3 regions of the Virgibacillus kekensis genome follow, and region 1 is predicted to be linked to each of the others. Evidence: riboswitches for the same ligand, from Rfam matches in the RefSeq annotation. Region 1 holds a riboswitch; each other region holds the start of a gene.

Evidence for each region. A riboswitch is a leader RNA that binds a small molecule or an ion and turns the genes downstream of it on or off. The one in region 1 is predicted to bind S-adenosylmethionine.
Region 2: it holds a riboswitch for S-adenosylmethionine, as region 1 does, so the genes downstream of both, ACFO3D_RS18845 (carboxymuconolactone decarboxylase family protein) here and ACFO3D_RS08040 (PLP-dependent aspartate aminotransferase family protein) in region 1, are expected to answer to the same signal.
Region 3: it holds a riboswitch for S-adenosylmethionine, as region 1 does, so the genes downstream of both, ACFO3D_RS10705 (methionine ABC transporter ATP-binding protein) here and ACFO3D_RS08040 (PLP-dependent aspartate aminotransferase family protein) in region 1, are expected to answer to the same signal.

The regions. Positions count from the first base shown of each region.
Region 1 is NZ_JBHSFU010000004.1:788,081-798,694, forward strand. Features, by position in the region: gene cls (cardiolipin synthase) at 49-1,491, opposite strand; gene ACFO3D_RS08025 (Rossmann-fold NAD(P)-binding domain-containing protein) at 1,596-2,150, shown strand; gene megL (methionine gamma-lyase) at 2,152-3,336, opposite strand; gene rarD (EamA family transporter RarD) at 3,618-4,529, shown strand; SAM riboswitch class I at 4,602-4,719, shown strand; gene ACFO3D_RS08040 (PLP-dependent aspartate aminotransferase family protein) at 4,880-6,640, shown strand; gene metX (homoserine O-acetyltransferase MetX) at 6,659-7,693, shown strand; gene ACFO3D_RS08050 (homoserine dehydrogenase) at 7,693-8,679, shown strand; gene ACFO3D_RS08055 (SGNH/GDSL hydrolase family protein) at 8,911-9,807, shown strand; gene ACFO3D_RS08060 (YpmS family protein) at 9,821-10,459, shown strand; gene ACFO3D_RS08065 (helix-turn-helix transcriptional regulator) at 10,485-10,614, opposite strand, start outside.
Region 2 is NZ_JBHSFU010000015.1:199,774-210,387, forward strand. Features, by position in the region: gene ACFO3D_RS18805 (hypothetical protein) at 1-971, shown strand, start outside; gene ACFO3D_RS18810 (flavin reductase family protein) at 984-1,580, shown strand; gene ACFO3D_RS18815 (hypothetical protein) at 1,659-1,799, opposite strand; gene ACFO3D_RS18820 (DUF6612 family protein) at 1,839-2,597, opposite strand; gene ACFO3D_RS18825 (DUF2268 domain-containing putative Zn-dependent protease) at 3,154-3,822, shown strand; gene ACFO3D_RS18830 (hypothetical protein) at 3,959-4,414, opposite strand; gene ACFO3D_RS18835 (MotA/TolQ/ExbB proton channel family protein) at 4,582-6,405, shown strand; gene ACFO3D_RS18840 (OmpA family protein) at 6,395-7,087, shown strand; SAM riboswitch class I at 7,281-7,385, shown strand; gene ACFO3D_RS18845 (carboxymuconolactone decarboxylase family protein) at 7,535-8,200, shown strand; gene ACFO3D_RS18850 (LLM class flavin-dependent oxidoreductase) at 8,248-9,618, shown strand; gene ACFO3D_RS18855 (sodium:solute symporter family protein) at 10,017-10,614, shown strand, end outside.
Region 3 is NZ_JBHSFU010000005.1:83,209-93,822, forward strand. Features, by position in the region: gene sufB (Fe-S cluster assembly protein SufB) at 1-391, opposite strand, end outside; gene sufU (Fe-S cluster assembly sulfur transfer protein SufU) at 485-919, opposite strand; gene ACFO3D_RS10675 (cysteine desulfurase) at 909-2,129, opposite strand; gene sufD (Fe-S cluster assembly protein SufD) at 2,129-3,439, opposite strand; gene sufC (Fe-S cluster assembly ATPase SufC) at 3,460-4,245, opposite strand; gene ACFO3D_RS10690 (YuzK family famiily protein) at 4,667-4,837, opposite strand; gene ACFO3D_RS10695 (MetQ/NlpA family ABC transporter substrate-binding protein) at 5,046-5,873, opposite strand; gene ACFO3D_RS10700 (methionine ABC transporter permease) at 5,889-6,557, opposite strand; gene ACFO3D_RS10705 (methionine ABC transporter ATP-binding protein) at 6,547-7,578, opposite strand; SAM riboswitch class I at 7,681-7,793, opposite strand; gene ACFO3D_RS10710 (thioredoxin family protein) at 7,866-8,180, opposite strand; gene ACFO3D_RS10715 (toprim domain-containing protein) at 8,354-8,707, opposite strand; gene gcvH (glycine cleavage system protein GcvH) at 8,962-9,345, opposite strand; gene ACFO3D_RS10725 (arsenate reductase family protein) at 9,417-9,779, opposite strand; gene ACFO3D_RS10730 (VanZ family protein) at 10,563-10,614, shown strand, end outside.

The sequences.
Region 1 (10,614 bases):
CATGAATTTCTTTTTTACCTACCTTCCCCATTTCTGCAGGGATTACTCTCAGAGAATCGGCGACAGAAGTCGGGAAATCGCCTCTTTGATCCGGATTCCAACTGTTCGCTTATCATATAATTTTTTTGTCATTTGGGTGGAAAGCGTTATATCATGATTAAACTCGTTAAGCAACTGTTGCGCAATTTTTTTATCGTATAAAAAAGCATTGACTTCAAAATTCAGCCGGAAGCTCCGGAAATCGATATTAGCGGTCCCAACGGATGCTATCTTTCCGTCAACGACCAGGGTTTTCGCGTGAAGAAATCCATTCTGGTAGACATATACTTCCGCCCCAGCATTTAGCAGATCACCAATGTTGGAGAGCGTTGCCCAATAAACAAACGGATGATCCGGCTTGTTTGGAATCATAATTTTCACCTTAACACCGGATAGAGCTGCAATCTGTAATGTGTCACGCAGGCTTTCATCTGGGATAAAGTACGGGGTTTGAATATAAACATATTCTTTTGCCGACATAATCATTTTGATATAGCCATTCTTGATTTGTTCCCAGTCGGAATCCGGCCCGCTGGAGACGATTTGTACGCCTACATCCCCGTTGCCTTTCGTATTATAATAGCGCTCATCATATAAAATATCATTACGAGAAGCCTGATTCCAGTCCAGGATAAATCGCGTCTGCATATTCTCCACCGCTTCGCCGGATATACGAAGATGTGTGTCCCGCCAGTAGCCAAATTTCTTGTCCTTACCGAGATATTCATCGCCGATATTAAACCCGCCGATATACCCTATACGACCATCAATAATCGCGAGTTTCCGGTGGTTCCGGTAGTTTATTTTAAGATTGACTTTAGGGATTTTCGGCGGAAAAAAAGCCTCTACCTGGGCTCCCGCTTTTCGCAGTCTATTAATGAACTTCTTGCTCATTCTCCGTGACCCCATATCATCGTACAGGACACGGACTTCCACACCCTCATTAGCTTTCTTGATTAACACATCGGCAATTTTTTTACCTAACTGGTCATGCCGGATAATATAATAAAGCAGATGAATATGATCGCTTGCCTTCTCCAGATCTTTCAGCAGGGCGGCGAATTTCTTTTCCCCATCTGTGTAAATATCCACACTGTTGTCCTGAGTGAATATCGCGTCATCATTCCGCAAATGCAGATAATAGAGGTCCTTATACTCCATCAAATCCTCATGCTTAAAATGAAACGTGTTGTTCTCTATCGACCGCAACTGCTGCTGTACAGCCTTCTTTACGCCAAGCTTGCTTTTGGTATCCCATGTAAAAATCCGCTGGGAGCTTATTCGTTTTCCGAAAATCAGATATAGAATAAACCCTGCAATTGGCACGAAAAGCAGCACCATCAGCCATGCCCATGCAGCACTGGCGTCCTTCCGCTCCAGAAAGATGATGGTCAGGGCCAATCCTAAATTTAAAATTAAAATTAATCCTAAAAAGATCGAAAGTAGACTCACTTGTATATTCTCCCCTAACCGAAGTATCACATTATGCTTAATATAGCACAAAATGACCGTTTACGTTACTCTGGAAACAACCACTCAAAAAAAGGTGATGGATTATGAAGAACGGTTATGTGCTTGTAATTGGCGGAAGTGGCATGCTCCGTAAAGTATGCCACTATCTTAACGAAAAAAACGGTGATGTTTTTGTTATCGGACGGAACCGTTCCAGACTTGAAGCTGTTAAAAATAGCGGCAGGTATCCTGAACGTTTACATGGGATTTCAGTTGATTATGAAGACAGTACCCGTTTTGGTGCCGCACTTGCGGATTTATTCAATAAACATGGGACACCGGGATTGGTTGTTTCCTGGATTCATTCCACAGCACCAGATGCGCTGCCTTTACTTAAGGATATGATAACAGAGCATGTTTTAAACGCCGATTGGAGATTATTCCATATACAGGGTAGTGCCCGTTTTTTTGAAAAAGAAAACACCTCTGTACCGGGGAATTGCCTGTACAGACGTGTTTATCTTGGTTTTATACTGGATAATGACCAGTCCCGCTGGCTGACTCATGATGAGATTTCTAATGGTGTCATTGAAGCAATCGATAGCGACCAAGAGGAGACAGTGGTCGGAACATTGGAACCGTGGGCCAAACGCCCCTAAGTTACAGGCTGTCGAGCGCTTGTTCAAGGTCAGCCCAGATGTCCTCCCATGCCTCAAGCCCGGCAGATAGCCTAATTAGCTGATCGGTTATACCCATTTCCAGTCTTGTCTCTTCCGGAACCACCGAATGGGTCATCGTTGCCGGGTGCTGAATTAATGTCTCAGCATCTCCAAGGCTGACGGCAATCTTGATGAACTTCAGGCTGTTCAGCAATCGCTGTGCATCCTTTTTGGACCCTTTGATTTCAAAAGAAACTAATCCACCACCACGCTTCATCTGCTTCTCCCGGATAGGATAATCAGAATGCTCCTCATCATTTGGATAATATACGTTTGCCACTTTAGGATGGCTGCGCAGTTTTTCAAAAAGTTTTTCAGCATTGTCACAGTGTCGATCTACTCTTATCGGCAAAGTTTTCAATCCTCTAATCAGCAGCCACGCATCAAATGGCGCCATTACTCCGCCGATATCTTTTAGCGTAGTCATTGCAACCTCATCGAGAAATTCCTTTTTCCCAACTGCCAGACCGGCAATCACGTCACCATGACCGCCAATGTATTTAGTCGCACTATGGAGCACTACATCACACCCAAGCTCCAGCGGCCGCTGCAGATATGGTGATGAAAAGGTATTATCAACAACGACTGGAATACCTTTTTCATGAGCAACTTCAGCAACCATTTTCAGGTCAATCAGCTTCATTGTCGGGTTAATCGGTGTTTCAACATAAATACACGCGGTTTCCGGCCTGACTAGCGCCCGAATTGCATCCTTGGACTCCATCGTCGAAAAATCGTGTTCAATATTGTATTTTTCTTTCATCATCGACAGCAGGCCATACGTACAGCCATACAATCCTGATGAACATAATATATGATCATTAGCTTTGGTAAGAGCAATCAGTACTGCAGAGACTGCTGCCATACCTGAGCCAAATGCCAGACCCCGCTCGCCGTTCTCAAGTTCAGCTATTTTTTCCTCCAGAATGGTTACCGTCGGATTACCCAGCCGGGTGTAAATGTAGCCCTCTTCCTCCCCGGCAAACCGCCGCTCCCCCTGCTCAGCGGTTTCAAATGTAAAGGTTGACGTCTGAAATAAAGGCGAAGCAAGACTGCCTAGCATTTCCTTGGCATCATAGCCCGCATGTATTACCGACGTCTCAAAATGGTTATATTTTTTTTCCATTCTAATATCCTCCCAGAACTGCATTTTTAAAACCCATATACTACTATTCTATTGTATTAAGGGTAAATTTGAAAGCGTTTTCTTTTATTTAGATTAGGCAGAGTTATTGCTATTTTGCCGGTTTAGTTCTAGAATTGGCTTATTTAAATGAGGACTCGCTCGGCTTCGGGGTGGTGTCGTTCGACTTTCCGGGGTGCTCGCTCGACTTTGGGCCAGCTCGCTCGAGTTCCACGTGATTCTTCCAATTTATTCATAGTTTTACAGAACGGGAGGCTTTCAGAATGAATCAGGATAGTAAGGCAGGAATATTATATGCAGCAGGAGCCTATCTACTTTGGGGTTTTCTGCCGATCTACTGGAAGCTGGTAAACGAGGTCCCACCTGGTGAAATACTCGCGCACAGGATAGTATGGTCATTTATTTTTATGATAATAGTCGTCTTGTTTGTACGAAAATGGAAGTTGTTTCTTAAAGAATGCGTGGTTATTTTAAAAGACAGGAAGAAATTAATTGGCATCACCCTGGCTTCAATCGTAATAAGTATTAATTGGTTATCATACATATGGGCAGTAAACAACGACCACGTCATTCAAGCGAGTCTGGGATATTACATTAACCCGCTCGTGAGTATTCTCCTTGGAATGATTGTGCTAAAAGAAACGCTGACACGGCGGCAGACGCTTTCGTTTGTTCTTGCAGCAATCGGCGTGACCTACCTGACTGTCAGTTACGGTGTATTTCCATGGGTGTCGCTGACTCTGGCTTTCAGTTTTGGCATGTACGGCCTGCTGAAAAAAATGGTCGATGTCGGAGCTATGTTCGGTCTAACAATAGAAACGATGATTGTAACGCCAATCGCACTTATTTTCCTGTTGGCGGTTCCGGACAGTTCCTTGTTGTCGGCCGACACCATGATTTCCGCTACTGGACTTCTGTTGTTTGGTGCAGGAGCAGTAACTGCGATCCCACTCCTGCTTTTTGCTAGTGGTGCGAAAAAAATTCCGCTCTCGATGGTCGGGTTTCTTCAGTATATCGCTCCGACCATTATGCTTATTCTAGGCGTGTTTGTGTATGATGAGACATTTTCACGTGCGCATTTAATTTCTTTTTCCCTGATATGGGTGGCTCTAATTATTTATATGGGATCTGCACAACGCCGACCACTCCGGCATAAAAGAGCTATAGAAAAATAAATTTTCAGAAATAGCTTGACGGATGACGAACTGCAGGTCTATAATGTTCATTAACTTAATAAAAAGTTACATCTCTTATCAAGAGCGGTGGAGGGAATAGGCCCTGTGAAGCCCGGCAACCTTAACGGCAAAATCATTTTGCTTAGTAAGGTGCTAAATCCTACAGGTCATTAGATCTGGAAGATAAGAGGAGGATCGGTTACATACGAAGCCCTCTTCTTAGGAAGAGGGCTTTTCTTATTTCTCCTCTTCCTCCAGATAAAGCAAAAGCGGAAGCAACCAATCAGCAACGATAAGAGCTTGAAGTGGCTAACGTGATTGCTAGTTAAAATACTAAGGAGGAATTATTAATGTCCAATTTTAATCTTCAAAATCCAGAAACTCTATTACTGCATGGTGGCCAGGAACCCGATCCTGCAACAGGATCCCGTGCGGTACCAATCTATCAGACTACTTCTTACGTTTTCAAAGACACGGAACATGCACAAAACCTGTTCGGCCTTAAGGAACCGGGCAATATTTACAGCAGGATTATGAACCCAACAGTTGATGCATTTGAACAGCGTATCTCCCTTCTCGAGGATGGGGTCGCCGCAGTCGCGACATCTTCCGGAATGGCCGCAATCACCCTGGCAATTTTAAATCTTGCCAGCAATGGTGATGAAATTATCGCTGACAGCAATCTTTATGGCGGAACATATAACTTATTTGCGAACACACTTCCGCGTTACGGAATCAATGTTATTTTTGTCGACGGTACAAAGCCGGACAGTGTTCGGAACGCCATTACTCCAAATACAAAAGCAATTTTTGGCGAAATCATTACCAATCCAAGTCTGAATGTATTTGACGTAGAGACAATTGGGGAAATTGCCCATGAAAATAACATTCCGCTTATCATTGACAATACTTTTGCCACACCATATGTAACAAAGCCACTTTCCTGGGGAGCAGATATTGTTGTTCACTCAGCTACCAAATGGATTGGCGGTCATGGAACAGCCATTGGCGGCATCGTTGTAGACGGTGGAAGATTTGACTGGGGCAACGGTAAATTCCCTCAGTTTACCGAACCGGATCAAAGCTACAATGGTCTACGCTATGTCGACGTTGGACCGGCAGCGTTTGCCACCAAACTAAGGGTCCAGCTGCTCCGCGATATCGGTGCATGCCTGAGCCCGCAAAATGCCTTCCTGCTTTTACAGGGACTTGAGACACTGCATCTGCGGATTGAGCGTCATAATAAAAATGCACAAGAAGTGGCTGCCTACCTGCAGGAACACCCAGCAGTTGAGTGGGTCAACTACCCGGGGCTTAGCGACCACCCATCAAACCAGTTAGCTGAAAAATACTTTCAGAATGGCTATGGATCTATTATCACATTCGGAATCAAAGGCGGCCGTGATACAGGCAGAAAATTGATTGACAGCATTACTCTCTGGTCACATGTTGCCAATGTCGGAGATGCGAAATCACTTATCATCCATCCTGCTTCAACTACACACCAGCAGCTTGGACCGGAAGACCTTCAGAAAAGCGGTGTTACGGAAGAACTTGTTCGTCTTTCTATTGGCCTTGAATCAACGAAAGATATACTGGCAGATTTGGATCAGGCGATCAGCAAAGCAACAGGTGAGGATGAAACATTCCAAACAACTGAGGAAGATGCAATCAACTGGCTGCTTTCCTCTCCATTTGCACGTGAAGACGGCGGAATCCGGAAAAAAACTGTAGCAGTATATGGCTTGGATAAACCGGTTGGCGATTTCGCTGACAAAATTAAAAAACTTGGTCAGTTTGGTTATGACATAGTGCCTGTTGGCCAATCAGGTGAAGAAATAGTTGGCAAACAGCCAGTGGAACAACTTAACGATATTCCATCGCCTGTTGACGCGGTACTAGCTTCCAATACGCCGCTCCCAGCAGAACTAATCGAACAGTTCATTAATAAGTCAGGAAAAATACTATGGGTTGAGAATCCGGATGGCAGCGACCAGACACTTCAACATGCAGAGGCGGCAGGAATTACTACTATTAGCGGAAAAAACGCTTATGATGAAGCGGTGCGTATCCGGTCCAACGGCAAACAGAAAGTATTAACACAAGTCTAAAACATGGGGGTGGGCGAGATGCTCAGCATTAATCAAACATCACAAACAGGGCGTGCAGCAGTCGGCCCACTCAAACTGGAATCTGGAATAGTACTTGAGGATATAACCTTACAGTACGAAATGGCGGGGCCAAGTCATGCGCCAGTCATCCTGGTATGCCATGCATTAACAGGAAACCATCAAGCAATCGGGACGGAAGAGCACCCTGGCTGGTGGAGCGGATTAATTGGCCCCGAAAAATATATTGACACAGAAAAGTACCGGGTTCTTACATTTAATGTTTTGGGAGGATGTGACGGATCAACAGGACCAGCATCCACCAATCCTCAAACAGACCTGCCTTTTCGTACTTCTTTTCCAGAAATCACGGTCCGGGATATGGTTCATGCACAATTTCAGGCACTGGATTACTTAAATATAACTTCAATTGATACGGTTATTGGCGGTTCTCTTGGTGGTATGCAGGCGATGGAATGGGCGCTCCTTTATCCGGAGACGGTCGAGAAGCTGATAATCCTAGCTTCCACGCCTGTCTTTTCCTCCTACGGGATAGCGTTCAATCACATTGCCAGTTCAGCCATCAAAAATGATCCCTCCTGGCAAGGGGGCAACTATACAGACAATACGGTCAACGGACTTGCAATAGCCCGGATGGTTGGGATGATCACGTACCGAAGTCCCCAACTGCTTGAAGAAAGATTCGGTCATAACCGTTCGGACGTCACCTCCTATCTTGATTATCAGGGTGAGAAACTGATAAATCGATTTGATCCGAACAGTTACCTTTATTTACTGCAAGCGATGAATGGCCATGATATTGGCCGGAATCGGGACGGGTGGCAGAATGCTGCGAATAAGCTGACCCAACCTGCCCTGCTGCTTAGTTTTGATAAAGATTTGATCTATGAACCAGACAAAGTGCATTTATTTTCCAGGGCATTACCCAACAGCATCTACAGACATATAGAAACTGATTTTGGTCATGATGGTTTTTTGACTGAATTTCCAAAATGGGGCGGAATTGTCCATGATTTTTTAAAGGAGGCTGACTGATGAAGCCAATTAACGTGGCCTTGATTGGCCTGGGAACCGTGGGATGCGGCGTATATCAGACTTTCCATATTCACAAGGAGCGGCTTGAAGAACTTGCCGGCTCACCTATCTGCATCTCAACCATTGTGATCGAACATCCGGAGAAGCATAACAAGCTTCCACCTGAAGTTAACGTGACAACTGACCTCCTGGCAGTGGCAAATGACCCCGAGATTGATGTCGTTTTTGAAGCAATCGTTGGCAAAGAACCCGCATTTTCCTTTCTCAAAAAATGCATTGCTGGAAAAAAACATGTAATCACTGCCAATAAGGAGATGTTCGCTGCCCACGGTAAAGAGCTGAAATCACTCGCTGAAAGTTACGGAACCAAAATTGGGTTTGAAGCGACTACTGCTGGTGGGATACCTATTATCCAAACAATTCAGCAACTCCTGCAAGCAAACCAAGTAAAATCCGTGCAGGCCATCCTGAACGGTACCAGCAACTTTATCCTGACAGCGATGCGGGTTGAGGGCCTTACTTTTGCAGAAGCGTTAAGCAACGCCCAAAAATGGGGTTATGCGGAAGCCGATCCCACTAACGATGTAGAAGGATATGACGCACTATATAAACTGCAGATTTTAAGTGACCTTATTTTCCGGGAACAGCCAGAAACCGGCCGTGTAAAACGTTTAGGAATACGGGACATTACAGCTGATAAAATTACAAAATCGCAAAAATCCTGTGAACGAATCAAACATGTTGCAACACTGGAGTATGATTCGAAGGGTAACCTGACCGGCTCAGTAGAACCATTATCATTGGAAGAAAACCATCCATTATATGCGGTAGAGGGAGTAAACAATGCCATTTATCTTAAGACTGATATTCTCGGCGATTTGACATTGACAGGTCCAGGAGCCGGTGCTTTTCCTACTGCAAGCGCGATGGTTGAAGACTTTTGTACCATTTTGAAAAAAGAACAACATTTAACGGTTTTAAGTTAAATTAAAAATTAAACAAGAGATTCGTCTTCCATGGAGGCGGATCTTTTTGTTTGGACATATTATAAATAGGGAATACTGTTTCTTTTAAAGGGATTGTTATTAAATCGAAATATGTCATGAAGATACTTGTCAAAAAAAGTGGGTACATATATAGTATTATCCGGATATGTATAAGACAAATTGTCTTTTCCGTATATATTGAATAATACAAGAATACAGGTGTGAGTACACATGCAGAAACGATACAATTTCATTATTTTGGGTATACTGCTTATAGGTTTAATTGCTGGGGCGATTTGGGCGCTGTCACAGGAAAATGAGCATACAGTAGAGCCAAAGGATAGACAGGAAAAGGAAGAACAAGAAAAGAGTGAACCTGAGGAAGAAGAGAAAGACAGACAAACCGATGCTGAGAAAGAAGCAGAAGAAGAGCCGATAAGTGAACTAGGGGAAATAATCAGTGAAGCTGTCCAGCAGACGATTGACTTGTTTACCAATAAGGAAACACACGTAGTTGCGATTGGAGATTCACTGACCCAGGGTGTCGGTGACCAAGTCGTCGAGGGTGGCTATGTCAGTATTCTAGATAAAGCTATCAATCAGGAAGACAACAAACTTGTAACTTTTGAGAATTATGGTAAACGTGGCATCCGTTCTGACCAGCTGCTGGAACGTCTTCATAAACCTGAAATCGCCCAGTCGGTAAGGCAAGCTGATATCGTGCTAATTACAATCGGTGCTAATGATATTATGAAGGTTGTAAAAGAGAACTTTACAGACTTATCACTTAAGGACTTTTCCGGAGAAAGAACAGATTATAAGGACCGCTTAAAAGCCATTATCGACCGGATAGATGAATTGAACTCAGGTGCAGAAATATATCTGCTCGGTTTTTATAATCCGTTTGAAAAGTATTTTAAGGATCTCAAAGAACTTGGTATTATTGTAGAGAATTGGAACAAGGTCGGGCAAACACTCGCCGAAGAGTATGAGGATGTGACATATATCCCAACCGAGGACCTTTTCGACGACCCCAACACCGATTTATTCTCGGAAGATAATTTTCATCCGAATCATCTTGGCTATCAGCGAATGGCGCAGCGTGTCTTGGAATATATAACTGAGTAAGGGAGGAAGTGGGATGGCTGAATCCAGAAAAAGAAGGAATAAGTGGAAGCGGCTTTTTCTCGGCTTATTAATCGTAAATATCGTAGTGTTTGCAGCCATTATAGCACTAATTTTCTGGCCAGTTTCCGGAACAGACCGGCCACCTGCCGTTGAGGAAGATACACAGCCAAGTTCGGAATTTATTGTACGAACCACGAAAAATAATCTTAATGAACTTGTAAATGCCTATATTGATAAACTCCTCCGTGGTACCAATCACCATTATTCGGTCTTACTGGAGGAAGATGTGCACTTGATTGGTGAACTTCCTGTGTTTTCATCAACGGTCCCGCTCTCCGTACACTTTGAGCCATTTGTACAGAAGAATGGTGATGTAGTCCTTAAGCAGAAGTCCATTTCAATCGGGTTATTGCAATTACCCAATCAAAAAATAATGGAGTATATGAAAAAATATTTACCAATGCCTGAATGGGTTTCAATCAACCCAAAAGAAGAAGAAATTTATTTGGCTGTAACCGATATGGAAATCCGCAGTAATTTTGAAGTAAGTGTAGAGCACATCGACCTTGAGGCAAATAATCTAGCATTTAAATTCAGGATTCCGTATGAAACATTGGGAATAGAGACAAGGCAGCAGGAAGTCGGAAATTAATCCCCGGCTTCCATTTTGTTTGTTATTATTCATATACCTCACTCATTTCTTTTATTTTTGACTTCACTTTATCGGTCAGATGGTCCGGAGAAAGGACTTTTGCCTGATTTCCCCATGTAAGAATCCAGTTTACAAGCCCGTCCGAAAGTTTGGCC
Region 2 (10,614 bases), on a different contig from region 1:
TTGGTACGCTATTGATTTTAGTGACACCTATATCAGGTAAATTGATAATCTCATATCTTGCACTTTTCGCTATATACGAGCTTGTCATGACCGTGCCCCAGTGGAAACTTTATCAACAGCAATTCCTGATAAAGGCCGGCTGGTTGCTGCTTTTCATAGTAAGTTGTATTGCTGCGGCTTTGTTTGGTGGAGGCCCGATACTTCTAGTAATTTTAATTCTAGCGCATATCGTCCTAATTCCTCGGTTGTTTAGGGGAGTTAAATGGGATAAGGTTACGGATATCAGTAATTATCAAATCTGGAACATGATGGTTGTCTCAGCCGCGTCGAAAACGAAATTTAAAAAGAAAAAGAGTTATAGTATTTTCCGGAATTCTGCTAGAAGAAAGCGAGATTTTACTACTACAGACGCAATATATCACCGGTTGTGGCAGTTGTATTTCAACAAAAACCTTGGTGTAATTGCTCAGGTGATTGGAGCTATCATGCTTATGCTGGTCGTATTTCAATTTTTGGAGGGATGGCTTTATTTCGTTGGCATGGCAATTGGTATATATATTTATAGCTCCCTTTGCGCCAATTTGTTTCATAATAGGTTCAGTATGGATGTTGTTGAGGTGCTCCCGTGGGACCTGCAGCGTTATAAACGTATATTTTTTAAATGGATGACCATAGGCGGTGGACTGGTAATTATACCTGTGTTGGTGTACTTCATCATTAATTGGAATTTCTGGGCACCCTTTCAATTGCTATTTGTGATTGCGGTATTATTATATACATATCATGTCAAAATGGATAAAGCTGTTATTCTTCTGGCAAAAAAACCCCAATTCACTCAGTTGCGGGAGGGACTAAATGTAATATTTCTCGCTTTAATAGTTATAAGCTATTTTCAGCCGGTTGTTTCCCTGGCAGTGATAGGGGTAGTAATGTTATTACTGAAGAAGCCACAGGTTAATCTATTAAATTAAGGAGAGGAAAAAATGAACTTAGATCTCCGTAGTATTGAGTCTAAACAGGCGTATAAACTCCTGACCGGATCTGTTATCCCCCGTCCAATCGCATGGGTATCAACGACAAGCGCTCAGGGTGAAAATAATTTAGCGCCTTACAGCTTTTTTACAGTTGCTTCACGCCAACCACCGGCGCTTTGTATTTCGATTGGTGCAGGAACAGAGGAACGTGAAGGTACCGTAAAAGATACGCTTGCTAATATCAAGTTGCAGAAGGAATTTGTCATTAATGTGGTTCCATCCTCGCTGGGGAATGAAATGCAGAAAAGTGCCGAGTATGTTCCAAGCAACGTGGACGAATTTAAAACGGCAGGTCTGACACCGGTTGAAAGTACATCAGTGAAACCTCCAAGGGTAGGAGAGGCACCAATTTCAATTGAACTTGAGCTCAATCAGATCCTCGAAATAGGTTCTGACCACCTGGTAATTGGTAATGTTGTTCACTATCATATCAAGGATGAGTATTATCTTGGGAACTATAAGGTAGACATAGAAAAGATAGGAATCCTTGGACGTCTCGCGGGGAATTACGGTGAGATTACGAATATCCATCGTTTGCCCAGGTAAAGTGGGACACGGGTGCCTGACCCCGTGTCCCATTAGTAAGGGTTTGGCCTATTGACCAACCCCTTTTTTGTATTCCATTTACGGTTGTTGTGACTGCTGTGCTTGTTGAAGTTGGTCCATTGTAATTACTTGTGCGTTATTCTTAACATTCTCAGGAATAGTGATTTCCTTATCTACTTTTCCTTTAATTTCCATGTTCATATCCATGTCAATCTTCATGGTTGCACCGTCTTTAGATATCTCCATTAACATTTGTTGTTACATTTTCTTTTGGTCAAAGGTTTTTTTGTCGATAAAGAAAGTTTGCTTTAATCCCCTAATTTTCATGTTTTCCATTACGTTAGGGATTCCCATTTGCTCAATTTGTTGCATAACGCTCTTCGTCTGTTCTTTTATAATATCCATTACTTGTGAAGACGCTTCTTCGTTTAGATCCATTGTAATTACATACATATTATCCTGTTCTTCCATGGTAATGATATCTTTTGTATTACTTTCAGAAGAAATCTTGTCAAGCATTTCAGTGAATTGCTTCATCGTTTGAGAGGGATCTTGCCCTTGTGTTTGCTTTTGAAACTGGTCAAGGTTCATTCCTTCAATTGCAATCCAGCCCTGTGGAGCTTTAGTGTACATGGTGCTGTCCAGATAATAATTTTCAATGGGAGCCTGTTGATCTTGCATCTTCATTGTACCGGTCATATGCATGGTCATAGGATCCATTGTCATCTTCGTTTCCATAGAAAATGTTTGGTCGAACGTGAAATTCTGATCGCCTTTTGAAGCATCGATAGTCTGAGTTCCATCCATTACATAATGAATTCCTGACCAATCTTGCATCGTTTCACTGGATTTTGTGATAATTTCTTGCGGAGTTAATTCTTCTATCTTTTCTTCTTTTTTAGGAGCTTCACCATTTGAATTGTTGCTCTCTCCGCCATTACTATTTGCACTTTGACCGCATGCGGCAAGCACGGTAAGCATTACCAACGTTAACGTAGCCAATAAAAATTTCTTCATTCAGTTTGTTACCTCCATACGTATAAATTATTTGATTTGTACCTTCTCTGAATTGGTATAACCGAACTTTTATTAAAAAATTAAGAAAAAGATACAAATATGTTATAACATACTGTACGAAAACCTAAATGAAAAGTTTCACAGAATTTTCTTTTAAAAAGGGACATAGGGACAGGCACCCTGTCCCACGTGGGAAGAAGGTTTATAGATTATATCCCAACAAGAAAAGCATAAAAAAGTAGGGGTTATAGAGGTTTGCGTATAAATTTAAAACAAATCCCCAACAGAAATGATTCGACCTTGCAATTACACTAACTTGAAAAGGTGTAGCATTATCTAAACGAAGAAGAATATTTTATACAAAATATTCTCAATTTATGGTATAATTTCATAAAATAGGAGGGGTCTCAGTGAATGAAATAAAGCAAATAACGCCTTTGCAGCTCTACAGCAAAATGATGAACTTGAATCTTTTTTATCAGCCCAATTTAGTCCGCTGATAAATAATAAGAGTTGGTTGGAGGAATGGCATTACGTTGCACAACGTTTTCGATTAATGAAATTTAAAGATTTTGAGGAGGAAGAAGCATTATCCTATCAATGGGATACCGATAAGGTGAAAAACATAATCGAGGATACAGTTTTAGAGGTAAGGGAACTTTTATCGCTTGGTAACCTGAATATTACTGTTGTTCCTGCCCTGTCTTTTCCCTGGTTAGAAAACCATGACCGTAGTATATGGACGAATGGTTTTACCAACAGTCCTAACTGCATTCAAATAGCAATTCCCCCAACACCTGATGAGGACTTCCTGAAATATATGATTGCTCATGAATTACATCACGCCTCTCCAATCAACCCAATATACAATCTTACTGATGAAACATTTACCCTAGGTGAATGGTTTAAGATGGAAGGAACAGCAGAGTTTTTCAGTCTTAGTTTATACAAGGATAAACGGTGGTGGAAAAGCGATTTCACTAAAACTGTTGAAAAAGAATACTGGAGTAAAGTTCAAGACAAATTTGCTATAACGGATGATAGTGAAATGGGCAAATTTTGCTTTGGGGATCTCGATAATGGCATTCCTTATATGGCAGGATATGCGTTTGCATATGAAATGGTAAAAAAATACGTGGAAAAACACCCAATTGACAATTATGAAAAGCTTTATTCTGTTGGGGCTTCAGACTTGGTTGATACGTATAGCTCCCGAATCATTTAAGAAAATCCCTTTAGTGTGAGTCGAAAAATTGAAGAAGAGGATTTAGCTGAAACGATATATATAAAGCAAATAACGCTTGCTAATTCCCAAGCGTTATTTCATATCTTGTATTTGTATGGCCTGTTAATTCTTTTGCTTACCTCTCACTATCTTCCAAACGTCTGAAGCCTTCCTGTTCAAGGTAATTGATTGCACTGTTGTACGTTTCGAAAGTGCCATCAAGCATATCACCAGCATAAATGTTCCACAAGTCAAAGTCATTAACGAGTCTCAGTGTTTCATTCTCGTCGTTTATCCATGTCTCCGGCTTAGCTTCCGATAATGATTCGATTGATTTTCTGATTATTTCGCGCAGTTCATCTTCCGAATAGCCACGTATGTTTACCATCCCTTTTGAGTCGGTAGGATAATCCTCATCAATCAGTTCTGCATATACAAAGCCGTTTCCGTTGGGATGCAGGCGGTATACCACAATTTTCTTCTCCTTCACACTTTCTTCATAATGAAAGTTGATCCGTCCGAGCGAGACATCGTTCCGCGTCAGTTCAGGAAATGATTCTATAATGGCAAGTTTCTCTTCAAATGTAAGCATAGTACCTCCAGGGATTTGTGTAATAGTCTAAACCTATTTTACCATTGTAAGGTAAAAAAATTCGAGCATTAACTGGGACAAGGTGCCTGTCCCCCTGTCCCAGGCATGATTTGTCCTTTTGCTGAATAGCATTAGTAGTAAAGTTGGTCTGGCAGGGGGAGTGTTTTATGCTGCAGTTAATTTTGGAGTTGTTTACGAGCGAGCAAACCGCAAACGATATTTTGGCGAATCAAACCACTGAACTTATTTTCATGATTTTGTTCACTGCTTTTTTCCTCACACTTTTGGTTCATTTCGGTTTATATACCAAACTAAAACGAATCAGAAATTACATAGATACTACAAATCAATTGGATATTGAACCACTGCGTACGTTTAAACAACAATACGAAGCGGCCAGGGAAAAAGAATCAATCAAACCGGAAACGTTCGTCCAGGAGAAGTTTTCCGGTTGGCGTGTATTCAACGTGCCTGTTGTGAATCTAATTAAAATGGTGCAGATGACGGTGTCCATATTTATTTTAATCGGGGTACTCGGAACTTTTATCGGTCTGACAATTTCTTTGGGAAGCATCAATGCGACCGGCAGCCAACTTGTGGAGAATGTAGCGGCAGTACTGTCAGGGATTGACGTTGCTTTTTACACCAGTATTGCTGGTATGGGACTGTCCCTGATCATGACTGTCATTACGAAGGTGTTAAATACCGAATACATGCTGACGGATATTATGCTAAAAGTCGAATCCAATCTGGAAGAAAATGAACAGCAGGGGATAAACCGTCTGATTGAGGTATCAGAGGCCATCAATAATTCTATTCAGCATCTTGAGGAAACGAACCAGAAATCATTGACAGGAATGGAAAGTGCCTTTTCTGGTTTTCAGGAGTATACTACTGGTCTGCAGCAGTCAGCAAAAGATCTGGCGCAGTTTAACGAGGGGCTTTCCAACAACCTGGAGGACTTCCAGGAGCTGTTCCATCATGTAAAAGAGGTAACCGATGGATTTGGCGATTCCACCACAAAGCTGAATGATAATTTTGATTCGTTATTTTCTTATTTTAAGAAGATGGACACCAGGAATGAGCGAATGGCTAATGCATTTGAAAATACCTTTGAGCGAGTAAAAGAAGTATCGTCTGTACAGATGGATACTCTCAATAATTTCGAGGATTCTGTCACCGAGCTGAAAAACTTTATATCCTCCATCATGGAAGAGCAGCAAGCCATCCACACCAAATTTGAAAGCCTTACACAGGTAAGTGGGGACCTTGCTAAAACAATGGAGTCACACAACAAGGAATTCAAACAGATATTTGGTAATGATGTAAGCACGAAACTGACCGGCATCATTACGCACATAGGAGAATTATCCAAGGACTTTGACCGGATCGGCGACCCAATCGGACAGTTGCCACAGGCGCTCGAAGTAATCAATCAGACGCAAAGCGACTATAAATATTTGCTGTCTGACCGTTTCGACGAGTTGAAGGATTTTAACCGCACCTTCAATAATCATTTGAAGACACATGCTGACGATTCACAGGCATTTGAACGGAAGATTCATGAGGCGACCAACACGTATGAAAGAATCGGAATGCAAAATAACCAGCTGATCAATGAAATAAACAAGACCATTTCTCAGATGAACAGCACATTCAACCAACGCGAAAATCAGATGGAAGCAAGTGTTGAGGTTTTAAAGAACACGCTTTCCAGTTATGTAGCGGGTCTGGAAGGCGCACTTGGAGGGAAGCTTGATAACGTAGGCAGGAATATCAGCGAATCAGTGGAGCGGACAAATCAAGGACTCAAGAACGAATTCCAGGAAATTCGACGGCTATCCAATGAGTTTCAGCAAAATAATTCTCGCTTTATTCAGCAGACACTTCAGGAACTTAACAGGGAAATACAAGGGCTGAACCGGCAATTAGGTAAGTTTGGCCGCCCGGTGGAAAATAATAATGTAAGGCTGAGACAGAATGACTACTAAATACCAGCGGCTTTTCAAAAGGGAACAGGACGAAGGACATTTCTGGCCATCGTTTACCGATCTGCTGACCATTATTTTGTTATGTTTTATTCTAATTTTCATTGCGATGATGATTATCAAGTCGCTGCAAATTGAAGAAATGAAAAAGACCATTGATCAAATCATGGGTGTAAGGGCAAAGCTTGTAAATGAGCTGCAGGCGGAGTTCAGTGATTCATCCCTGGGCATTGAAGTGGATGAAAAAACTGGTGCTATCATCTTTAATACAGAAATACTGTTTGCTTATGATAAATCTGAACTGAAGCCGGAGTCCTATCAGTTTTTGAATGAATTTGTCCCTAAGTATTTGGACATTTTGCTGCAGAACGGATTTGAAGACTACGTAGCTGAAATCATTATCGAAGGCCACACCGACCGTGATGGAAGCTATTTATATAACTTACAGCTTGCACAGGAGCGGGCGTACAGCGTCGCAGAATATATTTTAAGCGATGATTTTCCGTATAAAAATATTCAAAAGCACCTGCAGGAGAAACTAACGGTTAACAGCAAGTCTTTCACCGACTTTCGCAACAATGAGTCCGGTGAATACAGCGCAGCTGCTTCACGTAGAGTGGAATTTAAATTTAGGCTTAAGGATGAAGAGATCCTGGAAAAGACAAGGGAAATTTTGGCGAAATAGAAGAAAGGATTAAGGTGGTTAGTAACAGCTGGTTCTTTTTTCCGTATGCAAAGTTGTTTACTATTACGAGCAAGGAATCATTCACACGTTTGTATCCACCTTTTTACCTGGTTTGAAAAAAAATCACTTTTCTTACTTGACAGCTTTTTCTGTGTTCGATACTATTATGTACAATTATAAAAATTGAATAGTACTCTTATCCAGAGTCGGGGGAGGAAACTGGTCCTGTGATCCCGCAGCAACCTGTCATTATAACAAGGTGCTAATTCCAGCAAGCATTGCGCTTGAAAGATGAGATGGAGCTTTTTTTAAATTGACCTCTTCCTCATCGGGAGAGGTTTTTTAGTTTTTAAGGGGGGAGGTTGGAATACAGGAAAGCGTAATGTTTTAAACCAAGTAAAGTAATAAGTTTAGTACGTATTTAAATTTATTTAGGGAGAGATGAAAATGACAGTTACAAAAAACGATAGTCTGTACAAAAAATCTTATTTTAGCAGAATCACAGAATTGAAGAATTATGCGCCGGAGACATTCCAAGCTTTTTTCAACTTTAATGATCAGGCATTAGCCGATGGGAAGCTATCCGTTAAACTCAAGGAATTAATCGCCGTTGCGGTCGCCCATATCACTGGGTGCCCCTATTGCATCGAATTGCACGTAGGAAATGTGAAAAAGAACGATGCCTCGAAAGAAGAAGTGTCAGAAGCAATCTTTGTAGCGACCGCATTGAAAGCAGGCTCATCGTTCGCTCACGGAGTAAATGCCCTGAACGCATTTGACGGGGAAGGTGATGACGAGCTCTATAAAGCTTCCTACTTCAACCGGATTAAGGAGTTTTCTGGACTGAATGGTGATGCTTTCACAGCTTTTCTGGATTTTGACAAGAAGGCAGTTAAAGCCGGGAAGCTTACGGTAAAAGAAAAGGAATTAATTGCTGTGGCGTCTGCACATACAACAGGGTGTCCCTATTGCATTGACCTGCATACCAAGAATGCCAAGAAAGAAGGAGCAAGCCTGGAGGAAATCTCTGAAGCTATCTTTGTCGCAGTAGCTCTAAAAGCAGGATCGGCTATCGCGCACAGTGTCAACGCATTAAACGCTTACGATGACTAAGATAGCATTCTTGTAAAAAAAACACCTAAAAAAAGGAGACCTGCTGTATGGCTAAACAGATTCATTTAAACGGATTTATCCAGAATTCACCATCACCGCATTCAACTGGTTTATGGAAGCATGAGAAAGATGAAGGGGTTAACCATAATAGTCTTTCCTATTGGATTGACGCTGCTCAAACGCTGGAACGTGGTAAGTTTGATGCGCTTTTTATCGCTGATGTGCTTGGCACGTATAGCGTTTATGAAAACAGTCACCGTGCCGCAGCAAAAGGGGCTGTGCAGCTACCAGCCCATGACCCGCTGATACCGATATCCGCGATGGCTGCTGCCACGGAAAGCCTTGGGTTTGCACCAACCATTTCTGCTACATATGCCCAGCCCTATGCTTTAGCACGGCAGTTGTCGACGCTAGATCATTTAACTGGCGGAAGGGTCGCCTGGAATGTGGTGACATCATACCTGGAGAGCGAAGCAGTGAACCTGGGACTTTCCGGCCGTATGCCAAAAGAACTTAGATATGATCGCGCGGATGAATTTCTTGAAGTAGTTTATAAGTTGTGGGAGAACAGCTGGGATGATGAGGCTGTGGTTTATGACAAAGAAAACGATACATTCGCTGACCCGGAAAAAGTTCATTTGATTAACCATGAAGGGGAATTCTTTAACGTACCGGGACCGCATCTTGTGGAGCCTTCTCCTCAGCGGACACCAGTTTTGTTCCAGGCAGGGGCATCTCCAAAAGGAAGAGATTTTGCGGCCAAGCATGCTGAAGCTGTTTTCACAAAAAATCATTCACTGGATGCACTGAAGCAATATACAGCCGATATTCGTGAACGTACTAGACTACAGGGTAGAAACCCGGAAGATGTACTTATCTTTCCTATGATACTACCGATTATCGGATCAACGGAGGAAGAAGCATACGCAAAATATCAAGATTTAACCAGTCAGGTCAGCTATGAAGGTACAGCCGCACTTTTATCTGGCCATACTGGCATAGACTTCTCCCGATATGATCCGGATCAGTATATCGAGGACATGGAAACTGATGCTGTCCAAGGAAACCTGGATATGTATGCAAAGGACCCCAATAAAAAATGGACATTGCGTGAAGCGGTTAAAAATCATGGCCTTGGTAATGGAACCGTGAAGTTTATCGGTACCCCGGAACAAATCGCAGATAAAATCGAGGAATGGGCGAGAGAAGGCGATGTCGATGGTTTCAATATCGCGCAGACACATTCGCCAGGTACATTCCGTGAATTTGTGGATTACGTTGTCCCTGAACTCCAGAAGCGAGGAATCTATCGAAAAGAATATGAGGGTAGGACATTAAGGGAGAACATGTTTGGAAAAGGGAACGTCAGATTGCCGGATAATCATCCCGCGAAAAAGCTTGGAACTGTTAGCACCTGATTGTTGTTTTAGGACTGCGTATCGGATTATTCTAACGCAAGGGATTAGGAAATCGCGGAATAAGGTCCCGGCAGTCCAACTAAGTGGAACCTCATTCCGTTAATGGGGTGTAAAGGTGTCCAAAAAGAGGCCAAGTGGATCGTGGTTCCGCTATATGAACAATATCCACTGAAATTGACGATGAAATAAGCCAATAGAGGAATGATGTTCCAAATGAAGAGCTTAAACAGCTAAAATATGGCCCATAACGGAATGAAGTTCCATCACAATAGGTAATCTCAGTTGCACCTGAGATTACCGGTGAGTTTTTAGCACAGTCGATCAGCAGCAAATGTCGAAGCTCATATCAATCGCGTGGTTAATGAAATAGCCACAAACTAAATGGAAAGGGGACAGAGATGAGTACTGTAACATTATATACGTGGATAGGATTTATTGTATTTTTGGTTGTCATGTTTGTCTTAGGATTCATGAGTGCCAGAAAAACAAAAAATGTCAGCGACTTCGCTATAGGCGGGGCAAACCTGGGGCCTTATGTACTCGGTCTGTCCTTTGCAGCAACCTACTTAAGTGCAGCCACATTTCTTGGATATCCTGGGTGGTCCCATGCCTGGGGGCTCTCGAATCTATGGTTATTTTTAGCAATCATTGGCGGTGGACCAATTGGTGTGCTAATGGTAGCCAAGCGAGTACGAAAACTAAATACAGGGCAAAAATCACTTTCTTTACCAGACTGGCTGGGTGACTTTTACAATAGTGATATTTTGCGGGTAGGAACAGGTTTGATTCTGCTGTTTAATATCTTCTATATTGCAGCACAATTTGTTGCCGGTGCCCGTATATTTCAATATTTGCTTGATATGTCCTACACCGGAGGGCTAATATTCATTGCAACCATAGTAGTGCTTTATGTCTTCGCCGGCGGTGCGTTTGCCGATATATATACGGATGCTGTCCAAGCTGTCATGATGGCTATTGCTGGTACGTTTGTATTTG
Region 3 (10,614 bases), on a different contig from region 1:
TGTGGTAAACAACCTCTGATTCATACTGTGCAGATACACCTGCAAGATATTTCTGCTCGGCTTCAGGGATACCTAACTTATCAAACGTTTGCTTGATTTCGTCTGGTACTTCATCCCATGATTTTTCTGTTCTTTCAGAGGGTTTAACGTAGTAAATGATTTCATCGAAGTCAAGTTCTGAAAGGTCTCCGCCCCATTGCGGCATTGGCATTTTATAAAACTGCTCCAATGCTTTCAGACGATACTCAAGCATCCACTCAGGCTCTTCCTTCATACGAGAGATTTCTTCGACGATTTCACGGGTCAATCCTCTTCCAGAGCGAAAAATCGATACGTCTTTATCATGAAAGCCATATTTATATTCTTCCATTTCCGGCATTTGCTTTGCCATGTAAAAAAACCTCCTTTTAGTGTCTCCATCAACCGGATTTCTCCAGGCAATGGATTTTAAACACTGTGTTCCAATCACTGACAGGCTTTCCCGCTACTGCTGGACTCCTTTTTCCATTGCCTTCCATGCAAGGGTGGCACACTTAATTCGTGCCGGAAATTTGGATACCCCCTGCAGTGCTTCAATATCACCCAGATCCAGTTCGTCTGTATCCACTTCTTCACCAAGCATCATTTGTGAAAAGACTTTTGACATCTTTAATGCCTTATCAAGTTCTTTTCCCTTAATCGCCTGGGTCATCATGGATGCGGATGACATACTGATGGAACAGCCTTCTCCGTCAAATTTGGCATCTCTAACTATGCCATCCTCTACTTGAAGTTGCAGCTGAATCCGGTCACCGCATGTTGGATTGTTCATATCAACAGTTAGTGATGCATCCCCGTCAACAGTTCCCCGGTTTCTTGGGTTTTTATAGTGATCCATGATTACTTGTCTGTATAGTGTGTCAAGGTTGTTAAAAGACATCACCAAAAAACTCCTTCGTTTTCAATAGTCCATCGACTAAACGATCTATATCTTCTTCTGTATTATACAAATAAAAACTTGCCCTTGCGGTGGCGGTAACGTCCAGCCAGCGCATTAATGGCTGTGCACAATGGTGCCCTGCACGGACGGCAATCCCCTCTGAGTCAAGGGCTGTAGCCGTGTCATGTGGATGGACATCATTCAAGTTAAATGTCACCAGTGCAGCACGTTCTTCTGGACCATAAATGGTTATTCCATCAATTGATCGCAACTGGGCCATCGCATAGTCAGCTATTTTTTTCTCGTGTGCTGTGATGTTATCAAGCCCAACATCACTCAGGAAATCAATTGCTGCACCAAGTCCAATTGCGCCCGCGATGATTGGTGTTCCACCTTCAAACTTCCATGGGAGCTCTTTCCATGTCGAATCGTATAGGTTAACAAAATCAATCATTTCCCCGCCGAATTCAACAGGTTCCATCTCCTCGAGAAGTTCCCGCTTTCCATATAAGACACCTATTCCAGTTGGTGCGCACATTTTATGTCCTGAAAAGGCATAAAAATCGCAATCAAGGTCGTTCACATCAATCTTCATGTGTGGCGCACCCTGTGCACCGTCGACTACGATGACCGCTCCATTTTCATGGGCAATCTTTGCTACTTCTTTAATAGGATTTACTGTTCCCAGTACATTGGATACATGAGTAACAGCAACAACTTTTGTCTTATCTGTTATTGTCTCACGAATATCGTCTAAAGTAAACGTTCCATCAGACTGCAACGGCACATATTTCAAAGTGGCGCCGGTAGCTTTCGCTGCCTGCTGCCAGGGAATTATATTACTGTGATGCTCCATTGGAGTGAGCACGATTTCGTCCCCGGCATTCAGATTGGTCCGCGCATAACTATACGCAACAGTATTAATTGAAGTGGTTGTACCACGAGTGAAAATGACTTCTGCTGTACTTCCGGCATTGATAAAACGTCTAACTTTCTCCCTGGCGCCCTCATACTTCTCAGTAGCCCGTGTACCAAGTGTGTGAACACCACGATGCACGTTTGAATTGTCCTGCCGGTAATATTCATTTACTGCCTCAATTACCGATACGGGCTTCTGTGATGTCGCCGATGAATCAAGGTAAACCAACGGATGACCGTTGACTTCCTGATTCAGAATCGGAAATTGTTCTCGTAATGCTTTTACATCCATTAGTATACCTTCTTCTCGATTACCTGTGTTAATTGTTCTTTAACAGAAGCAATAGGGAGCTGATTTACAACTGGTGCGAGGAAGCCATGAATAACCAGGCGTTCTGCTTCCTTCTGTGTAATACCCCGGCTCATCAGATAATATAATTGCATTGGATCAACACGGCCGACTGACGCTGCGTGTCCCGCTGTAACATCATCCTCATCAATCAAAAGAATCGGGTTAGCGTCCCCCCGTGCTTTTTCACTAAGCATAAGGACACGCGATTCCTGTTCTGCATTGGATTTAGATGCGCCATGTTCAATTTTGCCAATACCATTAAAAATGGAAGTGGCACTGTCTTTCATAACCCCATGCTGGAGAATGTGGCCTTCTGATTCTTTTCCAAAATGAACTATATTAGCAGTGAAATTCTGAATTTGCTTTCCACGGCCAACAGAGACAGTTTTAGCATTGGATTCGGAGTTATCACCAACAAGGTGTGTGATGTTCTCAGACACCGTGTTACCATCGTTCATCTGTCCCAGAGCCCAGTCAATTTTAGCATCACGGTATGCAACACCACGACGGTTTACATATGTTGTTGTTCCTGCTGCAAAGTTATCAACAGCACCGAAAGATATCTGTGCATTATTATGGGCAATTACCTCAGTAACAATATTAGCTACTGTTTCCTGTTCGTGATTCTCTGAGAAATAATTCTCCACATAAGTTAATGAGCTATTATCGTCAGCAACAACAAGTACATGGTTGAATAACGCTGTCTCCGGATCTTCCTGCCAAAAAATAACCTGAAGCGGATCTTCAAGCTGAACATTTTTCGGAACATAAACAAAAACTCCGCCATTCATCAATGCAGTATGAAGTGCTGTAAGTCGATGCTCATCAACTGATACTGCATCTTTCATATAATAACGCTTCACTAGATCCTCATGTTCTTTCAAAGCAGTAAATATATCAGTAAAAATAACGCCTTTATTCTTAAGTTCCTCATTCAAAGCAGCATATGCCACTGAATGGTTACGCTGTACAATAAGGTTTTCAGGGATATTATCTTTATCCAGAAAATCCTGTATATTAGCCGGCAGTTCACTTAGAGAAGAAATCTTATTCGTCTCCGCTGATTCATGCTTGAACTTGCTGAAATTCCACCTGGTTATTTTTGTCTTATCAGGTTTCGGCATTCCAAGCGTGTCAGCTTGTTCCAAAGCCTGCTGGCGCAATGACTTCATCCATTCCGGTTCATTTCTATCAGTTGAAAACTGTTCGATGTATTGTTTATCGTATGGCAGCTTTGTGTCCACGGTCATATCCTACCCCTCCTGACTTTTTACGCTTTTTGCTCAACTGTTTCGTCTTCGATACCAAGTTCTTCCTTAATCCAGTCGTAACCTTCTGCTTCAAGACGCTGTGCGAGTTCAGGTCCGCCTGATTTAACAACACGTCCCTGCATCATTACGTGCACTTTATCAGGAGTAATGTAGTTAAGTAACCGCTGATAGTGGGTAATGATTAAGCAGCCGAAGTTATCGTCGCGCAGTTTGTTGATACCTTTTGAAACAACTTTCAAGGCATCAATATCAAGACCGGAGTCAATTTCGTCCAAAATTGCGATTTCCGGTTTAAGCAACATTAACTGAAGGATTTCGTTACGCTTTTTCTCCCCGCCGGAGAACCCTTCGTTCAGGTAACGCTGTGCCATGTTTTTGTCAATTTCCAAATAATCAAGTGTACTGTCCATTTCTTTGATAAATTTCATCAAAGGAATTTCATCGCCTTCCGCGCGACGTGCATTAATGGAAGAGCGTAAAAAGTCGGATGTAGTTACACCGCTGATTTCGCTTGGATATTGCATACCTAGGAAAAGACCAGCACGAGCACGTTCGTCTACTTCCATTTCAAGCACGTCTTCCCCGTCAAGGTGAACCGTCCCTTCTGTAATTTCAAATTTAGGATGTCCCATAATTGCTGAAGCAAGTGTAGATTTACCAGTACCATTCGGACCCATTACCGCGTGGAACTCGCCACCCTTTATCGTAAGGTTTACACCTTTTAATATCTCGTTGCCTTCAATTGAAACATGAAGATTTTTGATTTCTAGCGTTGATCCTGCCATATCGATACCTCCAATTACTTTTATTATGCTTATTTTTCAAATGGATATTACATCCATTCTCAATCTATTCTCATTACAATCTTAAAGCATTTCGAATTTAATATCAACTCTTTCCCATTGAGCTACACGGTGGTTTGACTATTGGCTGAAATTATTGTGGGATAACGTGTTCTTTCAATATTATACACTATCTACAGTATGCGCTACAGGGTTGGATTTACTGGTAATTCTTCCTGGCAGAAAGTGGAGTTTAAATAGCAATTCACCGCTCTGATATGTTAGAAAAACTCTACATTCGTCTCGTCTATAACGAGTGTCGAAGTTTTTCTTATACTATCTTCCGTAGAAACTTATAAATTCTGATAGTACAAAAAAACACTGATACCCAACCTGGAGTATCAGTGCTCTATTTTTATACTGATTATTTATGAATTTGACTATCGATTTCAGCAACCATGTGTTTACACTGTTCATATTCTTTCTGTCGTCTTTTCTCGACTGCAATACGCTTTTCCAATTTTCTTTCGTATTCAGCATACGGCATCTTATTGGACTGCTGCATTGCCTTCTCCATCTCTGGAGTGTAATTCATCGTTATCCCACTATTAATAGTGAACCATCCTTTCGATTTGATTACGATAATAAGGTTATCACAAATACGGTTCCCTTCACAAAGTGCATTTAAACGTATAAAAACGTCAGGGATTAGGTTTGAAAGAATGGTGAAAACATAACCACTTCATCTTAAAACATACCGCAAATACCTTCCATTTGCTGTACATTCCTTAAAATTCGCCATTTTAGTTGCTAGAAGAACCGTCCACTGGGACAACTGCTCCGTCAAATTTTTCGATAATAAAATTCTGTATTTCTTCGGAATGAAGAACATCCACCAGTGTATTTAGTGCTTTATTATCTTTGTTTTCTTTTTTCACTGCAATTACGTTAACATAAGGTGACTCCTCGCCTTCAAGGATTAATGCATCCTCAAGCGGGTTCAAATCAGCACCGATTGCATAGTTGGTATTGATTGCAACAAGTGTGTCTTCCTCGGTTTCGTAAAGTTCCGGTAGTAATGCTGCATCGTAATCATACGAAAACTTAAGGTTTTTAGGGTTTTCTACGACATCATCAACTGTAGCTTCAACTTTTTCGATGCCTTCCTTAAGTTTGATTAAACCTTCCGCCTCTAGTAAGGAAAGAATACGACCATGGTCGGCTATGCTACGGCTCATCAGTACTTCGGTGCCTTCAGGAATCTCTTCTACACTTTTTATTGATTTGGAGTAAATACCAATTGGCTCAATATGAATTCCACCGATATGGGTGAAATCATAACCAACTTCCTCTATCTGCTTATTGAGGTATGGAATGTGCTGAAAATAGTTCGCATCAAGATTGCCGTTTGATAGGTCTTCGTTTGGTAAAACATAGTCCTGATATTCTTCGATCTTAAGAGTGATCCCTTTTTCCTCAAGAATTGGTTTTGCCTCTTCAAGGATTTCCGCATGCGGTGTACTTGATGCTCCAACTTTAATAACATTATCGTCCGAGTTTGTTTCTTCTCCACCACAGGCTGCCAGTATAAGTACAGTTAGTATTGAAGCAAATGCTAATATTTTTTTCATTTTCCTATCTCCTTTTTATCTTTTGTCTAATTTATTTGAAATAAAGTCTCCAATGAATTGGAAAATAAATACGATAATTATGATGAGTACGGTACAGACAAACACAACATCAAACTCCCGACGCTGAAACCCGAAGAAATATGCATAATTTCCAAGGCCACCGGCACCGATTACACCTGCCATTGCTGTATAGCCGATAAGGGCGATTGCTGTAACAGTCAGCCCTGATATTAATGCAGGCATCGATTCAGGAAGTAATACCCGGAAAATAATCGTGTGCGTTTTTGCCCCCATTGACTTGGCGGCTTCTACCACACCTTTGTCAACTTCCTTTAAGGCGATTTCTACAAGACGACCGTAAAATGGCGCCGCGCCGATTATCAGAGCGGGTAATGCAGCATTAGGACCACGGATCGTTCCAATAAGAAAGTCGGTGAACGGAAATAACAATAAGATTAAAATAATGAAAGGTATTGCCCTAAATACGTTTACGATTGCAGCTACAATCAGGTTAAGGAACTTATTCTGCCAGATGCCACCTTTCATTGTTAAATAGAGAAGCAGTCCAAGCAGAATTCCAAGAATAAACGTTCCTGCCAGTGCAATTATCGTCATATAAAATGTTTCATATGTCGCCGTATACAAGTCCTGCATGTCCAGGTTGGGAAACAAATTATTCAGCATCATGGATCACCTCCACTTCCACTGAAGTTTCCTCTGTAATAAAACCGACTGCCTGACTAATCTCTTGCGATTCTCCAATCACTTGTACAAACAAGGTTCCGTACGCACCACGTTGAGTATTGGTAATTTTACCCTGCAGGATATTTACTTCGATATTAAATTTCTTGGAAACCTGGCTGATTAATGCCTGGTTTGTGGTCTCCCCGATAAAGTGAAGTCGAAGAAGTTTACCGTGTTCATATGTTCCGATTAGATGGTCAATTCCTTCGTCTTCATCATTCACACCCATAACCTGCTCAACAAATTTCCTGGTTACAGGCTGTTTTGGACGTAAAAAGACGTCGAGAACATCTCCCTGTTCCACGATCTTCCCATCCTCCATAACTGCAACTTGATTGCAGATTTTACGAATGACGTGCATCTCATGAGTGATTAGGATAACAGTCAAACCCAGCTTCTCATTGATATCCACCAATAGGTCGAGTATGGAATTGGTTGTTTCCGGATCCAGTGCTGATGTTGCTTCATCACAGAGCAGTACTTTAGGTTTATTGGCAAGTGCCCTTGCAATCCCAACTCTTTGCTTCTGGCCACCACTTAGTTGGGAAGGATATGCATGCTCTCTTCCTGCCAGGCCAACCAGTTCAATCAGTTCCTGCACTCTTTTCTGCCGCTCGCTCTTAGGGACCCCAGCAATTTCCAGCGGAAAGGCGATATTATCTGCTACTGTTCTGGACCAGAGCAAGTTAAAGTGCTGAAAAATCATCCCGATTTCCTGCCTTGCTGCCCGAAGCTGTTTTGTGTTAAGTGCAGTAATTTCCTGATTGTCAATTGTAATATTTCCTCCGGTTGGTTCTTCCAGCCGGTTCAGCAGCCTTACGAACGTACTTTTGCCCGCCCCGCTGTATCCGATAACACCAAAAATTTCGCCTTCTTTTATATCAAGGGTCAAATTATCAACTGCTGTAATATTACGATCTTTGGCTGTAAATACTTTGTTTAAACCCTTAATTGTAATCACGGTAATCCTCCTCTGCCTTATCTGCTATTATGTCCTAATGAAATAGAAAAACGCCTTTCTGCAAGAGAACAGAAAGACGTAAACATATGTGGTCTTCAAGTTCCCTTATCTGTCAAAGCCATTGCTTTGCAGGAATTGGCACCTTTCAGATATATAATTCATCTGAGGTTGCCGCGGTTTCACAGGGCCAGCCCCTCCACCGCTCAAGATAAGAGATAATACATATTTAATTTAAAATCGATAATCATGATGATAGCATTGCTTTGTTAACCTGTCAATAAAAAATGTTATTTTCCTGCAAATAAGCTTGGCTCGTATTTCATGAGGTAACTGTATATATTGGCAGTGGATTTGAATGCATACACTTTTTCCCTGATCCGATTACCATCTTTAATCAGCAAACAAGGAACACTCTCAATCTGATGCTCCTGCATAAATTCAGGGTGTAGTGAGGCATTCATTTCGAAAAAAATAGTATCCTGATGGACCTTTTCTATTTTTTCAAGCATTCCCCTGGCAACTGCGCAGGTCCCACAAAATGGTGTATAAATATATAGCAAGTAATGGTCTTTTTTCAAAATTTCGTCCGTAACCTTTTCCAACAAAATCACCCTTAATAACTTGGTTCGGCATTAAATATAAAACTTAGTATTTGATATAGAATTTCCAAAAAGAGTCTCTGCTTTCTAAAAGGTCCTTATATATGAAATACAAGTCCTAATGGCGAATGCCATAGTCGCACATATGCAGGCAGTATAACTTAACTAACTACCTGCTAAAGTAAAAAAAGTGGATTGACTTCAATTCGCTTTCCGATTAATGCGGTGGCAAGGACATTTTCCGGTGTAGTGGCCACCTCCCGATATTCACTGCTTACATGAATATGCTCAGCATGCGGAAGCTCCTTCGCAAGCTGTTTACGTAACTTTAATCCGGAGTTATCTTCATCAACCAGTATATAAACATCACGATTATCCAAATCATATGTCTCTAAAAGTTCGTCAAGACGTTCAACGCCAAGCGTACCATTGGTGCAGATAATTTCAACTTGATCGTTTATTACCCGTTTGATTTGTTTTTTATCTGTAAGACCTTCCACGATAATCACTTTTTCCGGGTCATGCGTCATCATAACATGCACTCCTTAAACAAGGTCAAATTACCGAACTGACATTACCATTAATTCCCTTGATTCACACATACGTATCGTTTGGGGAAACATTCTTTTCTTTATTTTATGTAAAAACACAAGGTTTAGGCACACATAAGAAATTTGCCCAATATCTAGCTTGAGAACAAGGAGTGAATACTGGCGGTAAAATAAAAGATTGACTATGAACCATAGCTGTTCAATAGCCAATCTCTGTATTAAATCTGATATAATTAGTCTTCTTCTGTTACTTCCTGATATTGCTCAGCAGATAACAGGTTTTCGAATTCTGAGTCGTCAGATGGTTCGACAACAACCATCCATGCCTTTTCGTATGGAGATTCATTAACGAACTCAGGGCTGTCTTCAAGTTCCTCATTAATCTCTACTACAGTGCCACTTAATGGCGCATACAATTCAGAGACTGTTTTAACAGATTCAACACTTCCGAAAGGTTCATCTGCTTCAATTTCATCACCAACTTCAGGCAGTTCCACAAAAACAATATCACCTAATTCAGACTGTGCAAAATCAGTGATCCCGATACGGACCTTGCTGTCTTCTTTTTTAACCCACTCATGTTCTTCAGAATATAATAAGTCTTTTGGCAAGCTCATAGAAAATCCCTCCATTTAATAATTGCATTATTACTATACTAGGTAATAATGCTTTTTTCTAGTATTTCAGCTTAACTTTGTAGCCATGTATCGTTGAAAGTTTCTTCCTTGAATCCAACAGTTACTTTCTCTCCATCTGTTACAATTGGACGCTTGATCAGCATACCATCAGATGCGAGTATTTCAGCCATTTCCTGAGTATCCGCATCAGTAATTTTTTCTTTTATATTCAATTCACGGTACTTTTTCCCACTTGTGTTGAAGAACTTTTTAGGTGGCATCTCGCTTTTGGACATGAAGTCGAGTAAGTCTTCCTTTGCAGGTGGATTATTAACAATATGTATAGGTGTATATTCAATTTGATGATCGTCCAGCCACTTTTTGGCCTTTTTACATGTTCCGCAATTGGGATACCAATAAAATGTCAGTGCCATATGTTATTTCCCTCCTTATTATTTCTCTATTCATATATTTTATTATACCAAACAAGCTGGTCGAAGGTCGATTGGATTGTACTATAATGGGACCGTCTTTTTTACAGGGAAATTAAAAGTAGATTAGAATTGTGAAATAATCGATTGGCGAGAGAAAAAACGGGTAATCTTGTTGGGAATTACTGTTTCGTTCTAGACTTAACTTTTGACTATTATCGTAGATTTTTTGTTGCTCATTAATCCTCGCAGCTTGATATAAAATGCGATGTAATGATAATTTATAATGTGCTTTTCATCATTAGGCTAATGGTAAGTTTAACCGACGCTGCGGAAAAACACTCCCTTTCCGGGGGCAGCACCTCAGCCTCCTCGCTCGTTCCCTCGCTGTGGGGTCTTCGGAAGCTGCTCTCCCCCCTGGAGTGTCGCATTTTTTCGCAGCTTAGGATAGCTTTCAAAATTAGGATGAAATAAACCTCATTCATATAACGAAGGACTGTACAAATCCTTGATCAAAATACTAACAAGCGGAGGAAATACACGAAGACTCCTGCGGGAAAGCGAAGACGTTGAGACCCCACGCGTTCTTGGCGAACGAGGAGGCTCAGCGCGAGCCCGCGGAAAGCGTAGTGTATTTCCGTAGCAGTGTATCAGTACTCTATCTTAGAAGTCTTCACTACGTCGCAGTTTATAAATTTTGTGCAACGTCATTTTTTATAATATTGCCTAATTCTTTTTTTGAAGAATATATTTGGAAGTAAGATGGACAGGAGAGGAGGGCCAGCAATGCATTATATATATTCCTTACCGTATGAATTTCTTTTGCTGTCCCTGATTA